Regions from separate parts of the Streptomyces sp. NPDC006643 genome, predicted to be linked through region 2. Evidence: riboswitches for the same ligand, from Rfam matches in the RefSeq annotation. Region 2 holds a riboswitch; the other holds the start of a gene.

Region 1 (2,192 bases), on a different contig from region 2:
GCTCGCCGTGCTGGGACTGGGCGCGCAGGGCGGCGACGAGGTCGTCCTGTTCTCCGACGCGGACGGCGCCGAGGTCGCGCTTGACCGGCTGGCGAAGCTGGTCGCGGAGGGCCTGGACGAGCTTCCCGAGACCGTCTGAGGCACCGCGTACGCACGACGAAGGCCCCGGCGGGACCGCCGCCGGGGCCTTCGTCGTACGCGGACACCCGCCGGACCCGCCCTAGGGCGGGTCCGCAAAGTCCCGCCTGGCCCGCGGCGCCTGGCACGGCGCCTCGCGGCGTTGTCGGAGTCGGCCGAGTACGCCCGGTACGAGGCCGATCCTCCGCCTTGCGACGCACCGCACCAGCCGCCGCGCGCCCCGCCCTGCGGGCGGACGACGCTACTTCCCGGACCCGCCCTAGACAGCCACCCCGTGCCCGCGCAGATACGCGACCGGGTCGATGTCGGAGCCGTACTCCTCGCTCGTGCGCGCCTCGAAGTGCAGGTGCGGGCCGGTCGAGTTGCCGGTCGAGCCCGAGAGGCCGATCGGTGCGCCCGGCGTGACGCCCTGGCCGACGGAGACGCCGATCGAGGAGAGGTGGCCGTACTGGGTGTACGTGCCGTCGTTCATACGGATCACGACGTTGTTGCCGTACGCGCCGCCCCAGCCGGCCTCGACGACGGTGCCCGCGCCGACAGCCACGACCGAAGTGCCGGACGCCGCGCGGAAGTCGACGCCGGAGTGGCTGCCGGAGGACCAGAGCGAGCCGCCCGTCCGGTAACCGGTGGTGACCGGTGAGCCCGCGACCGGGAGCTGGAAGGAGCCGAGGCGCTCGCGCTCCGCGGCCCGTGCCGCGCGCTCCTCGGCCTCGCGTGCCTCCTTGGCGCGGGCCTCCGCCTTGCGCTTCGCCTCGGCCTTGGCGCGGGCGGCGGCCTTGGCCTCCGCCTTCGCCTGTGCCTTCGCCGCCGCGGCCTTCCGGGCGGCCAGGTGCTGCGCGTCGGCCTGGGCGTCGATCGTCGCGGCGAGCGAGTCGTCGATGACGATGGCGGGGGCCGGGGCGGCGGGGGCGGTGTCCGGTGCGACGGCCGCCTCCGTGTCGGCGGCGAGCGCCGGGGATCCGAGGGTGCCGATGACACCGGCCGCTGTGAGAGTCGCGACTCCGGCGAGGTTCGCGCCGCGGCGCGTCAGTCGGCTCGGGGCACGGTGCTTCCCGGTGGCACGGGTGAACGCCATGAAGTGGCTGGTCCTTTCCTTCCTTCTCGCCTACCGGGTTAGCTGACGGGTTCGGAGCAGGAAGGTCTCCTACGGGCTCCTCCGCGGTGTGCGCGAAGGCCCCCGATTCACCCCAGGGACACGAGAGTGGGTCCCCGGCTCCCCAGGCTCGCGCCTGACGGGGACTCGGCGATGGCTGTTCGGTGCCGCGGTCGCGGCGGGCTCTGGCGAACAGCCGGACCGACGCTAAAGGGGTCATCTTTCAATCACCAAACGGACAGGCCGTTTTGTAGCGCACGCCACAGAGCATTCGGGCAACCTCCTGATGAATGCGGACATAGCGGGGAACCCCGGTGACAGTTTCATCACCGGGGTTCCCTTTGTCCGCCGCGCGGAGCTGCCGTACAGGCGCCGTCGGCCTCAGCCGGTGACGACCTTCACCTCGCCGATGTTCAGGGCCTCGATGGGCTCCCGGATCACCGACGCGTCCCCGACGAGCACCGTGACCAGCCGGTCGACGGGGAACGCGCTGACGACGGCGGCCGTCGACTCGACCGTGCCGGTCTCGGCCAGCCGCTCGTACAGCCGGGCCTGGAAGTCGTCCGGGAGGTGCTGCTCGACCTGGTCGGCGAGGGTGTCAGCGACGGACGCGGCCGTCTCGTACTTCAGCGGCGCGACGCCGACCAGATTCTGCACGGCCGTCTCACGCTCGGCGTCCGTCAGCCCTTCGGCCGCGAGCGTACGCAGCACCTTCCACAGGTCGTCCAGCGCGGGCCCGGTCGACTCGGTGTCGACGGAGCCGCTGATGGCGAGCATGGAGGCACCCGTGCCCTGCGGGTCGGAGCGCAGCACCTGCGCGAAGGCCCGCACGCCGTACGTGTAGCCCTTCTCCTCGCGCAGCACCCGGTCGAGCCGGGAGGTGAGCGTGCCGCCCAGGCAGTACGTGCCGAGCACCTGGGCCGGCCAGACCCGGTCGTGCCGGTCGGGGCCGACGCGGCCG
Region 2 (2,192 bases):
TGCTCGGCCACGATCTGGTCGAGCAGCCGTCCTCGTACGGCGAGATTGGCGTACCGGAACGAGCCGTGGCCGTGGTCGGTCCTGGCGTTGGTGTCGGCGAGCAGTACGGCGAGCCGGTCGGCCCAGCCGACGTAGATTCCGTCCGGTCCCAGCAGGTCGCCGACGCCCTCGGTGAAGCTGTCACCGATGGCGGCGTACGACCCGAAGGTACTTCTGTTTGTTGGTCTCGAATCGTCAGCCACAGCTGAACATCATTCACCCGCGTATGTGACCTACGCGACCGTAAGGAGGTGTTGACGCCGGTGAGAAAGACCACCGGTCAAAATTCGTTCAAGCCGGAATAAGGCAATGGCCGTTGGCGGGCACCCATGGCGCCGGCCAACGGCCATTCATTCCTGCTGGGTTCAGAGAGAAACGCCGTGCTCGCGCAGGTACGCCAGCGGGTCGACGTCGGAGCCGTAGCTCGGACCGGTGCGGATCTCGAAGTGCAGATGCGGTCCGGTGGAATTGCCGGTCGAGCCGGAGAGGCCTATCCGGTCGCCGCCGCCGACGCTCTGGCCCGCCGAGACCGAGAGCGAGGAGAGGTGGGCGTACTGCGAGTACTGACCGTCGTCGTGCTTGATGACGACCTCGTTGCCGTACGACCCGGCCCAGCCGGCCGACACGACGGTGCCGGGGCCGACCGCCTTGACGGTGGTGCCCGACGAGGCCGCGAAGTCCACGCCGGTGTGGTAGCCGCTGGCCCAGCTGCCGCCGGCCGCGCGGTAGGCGGTGGTGGTGGCCGCGCCGTCGACGGGGGCGGTGTAGCCGGAGGCGTTGCTCTGCGCGGCGGGCTGGTTGGCCGTGGTGGCGGCCTTCGGGGCGGGCTCGGCGGGCGCGGCCTTCCGCGGCTCCGCCTTCTTCGGGGTGGCCTCGGCCTTGCCCTCGGAGGACGCGGTGGTCTTGGCCTTCGCGCCGATGGTGAGCTTGAGGCCCGGGTGGATCAGCGACGGGTCGTCACCGACGGCCTCGCGGTTGTCCGCGTAGAGCTTCTGCCAGCCGCCGCTGACCTTCTGCGTCTCGGCGATCTTGGCGAGGTAGTCGCCCGCGGTGACCGAGTACGTCGTCGCGGTCTTGGCGGTCGCGGCCTGCTGGGCCGTCTGCGGCGCGGCGGAGGGCACGGCGTTCGCGGTCCGCGCGTGCGCCACCGACGGGGCGGCGGCGGTCTGCTCGGCGGCGTGGGCGCCCGTGGCACCGATGAGCGGAATGGCGAGTGCGGCGCCGCCCGTTCCCGCGGCGACCACTCCGCGCGTGATCGGGTTGGTCCTCTGACGGCGGTGCTTACCCTTTGCGGGCATGGCGAATTCCTTCTCCGGCGCCTACGAGGTGAGCTGTCGGGTTCGGGCTGGAGATGCCCGGCCGCGCCGTGACGCGACTTCACCCCAAGCCGTCCGGAAGTCCGGGCCGGCGTCTACCTGGGTCCCCCGCTCCTGCCACACATGGATGAGTGCTGGGTGGATGCGGATTCCGAACGGCGGCAGGATTCGGCGATCCGCTCGGATTGCGGTGACCGTAAGCCGGGTGGGCCGACCCGTACAAGCTGTCGTATTCCCTCGGCAATCCGCCGCCGAATATCGGCCGCCGTAAGCGGTCACCCTGCGTGGATTACGGATCTTCGAATTCCGTGCGACGTCCCAATTCCCTTCCTCGGCGCGGCCACACACCGTCACGGATATGATCTGGCTCACCAGCCGGGGACCATCTGCACCCATCTCGCCCGTGACCAGGGCACGTTAGGCCCAATCACCCAATACGGACAGAAGCCCTTTCGTGCACTGATTTCAGGGGGAACCCATGTCGTAAAGTCGGAGCGCGACAGCGTCGGCGACGAGCGCCGACCGCAGACGCGGAGGAGCTCACGTGACGCACGAGGTGCCGCAGCAGGTCCCGCCGGCCGAGCCCGAACTGGCAGGTGTCCGCAACTTCCGCGACGTGGGCGGTCTGCCGACCGTCGACGGGCGGCGCGTACGGTACGGACGGCTCTACCGCAGCGGTCACCTCGCGCACGCCACCGCCGAGGACGCGGCGTTCCTGACGTCGCTGGGGCTGCACACGGTCTTCGACTTCCGTAACGCGGCCGACCAGAAGCTCGACGGCCTGGACGTCGAGCTGCCCGGCGTACGGAACGTGAACATTCCGCTCACCGATCCGGC

What was found. A riboswitch is a leader RNA that binds a small molecule or an ion and turns the genes downstream of it on or off. The one in region 2 is predicted to bind cyclic di-AMP.
Positions count from the first base shown of each region.
Region 1: another riboswitch for cyclic di-AMP. It lies ahead of ACFYNU_RS19140 (M23 family metallopeptidase); the one in region 2 lies ahead of ACFYNU_RS02815 (LysM peptidoglycan-binding domain-containing M23 family metallopeptidase).

Region 1 is NZ_JBIAHA010000013.1:127,941-130,132, reverse strand. Features, by position in the region: gene ACFYNU_RS19145 (HPr family phosphocarrier protein) at 1-139, shown strand, start outside; gene ACFYNU_RS19140 (M23 family metallopeptidase) at 398-1,213, opposite strand; cyclic di-AMP (ydaO/yuaA leader) riboswitch at 1,226-1,394, opposite strand; gene ACFYNU_RS19135 (pitrilysin family protein) at 1,613-2,192, opposite strand, start outside.
Region 2 is NZ_JBIAHA010000002.1:35,800-37,991, forward strand. Features, by position in the region: gene ACFYNU_RS02810 (SGNH/GDSL hydrolase family protein) at 1-242, opposite strand, end outside; gene ACFYNU_RS02815 (LysM peptidoglycan-binding domain-containing M23 family metallopeptidase) at 405-1,337, opposite strand; cyclic di-AMP (ydaO/yuaA leader) riboswitch at 1,341-1,499, opposite strand; gene ACFYNU_RS02820 (tyrosine-protein phosphatase) at 1,912-2,192, shown strand, end outside.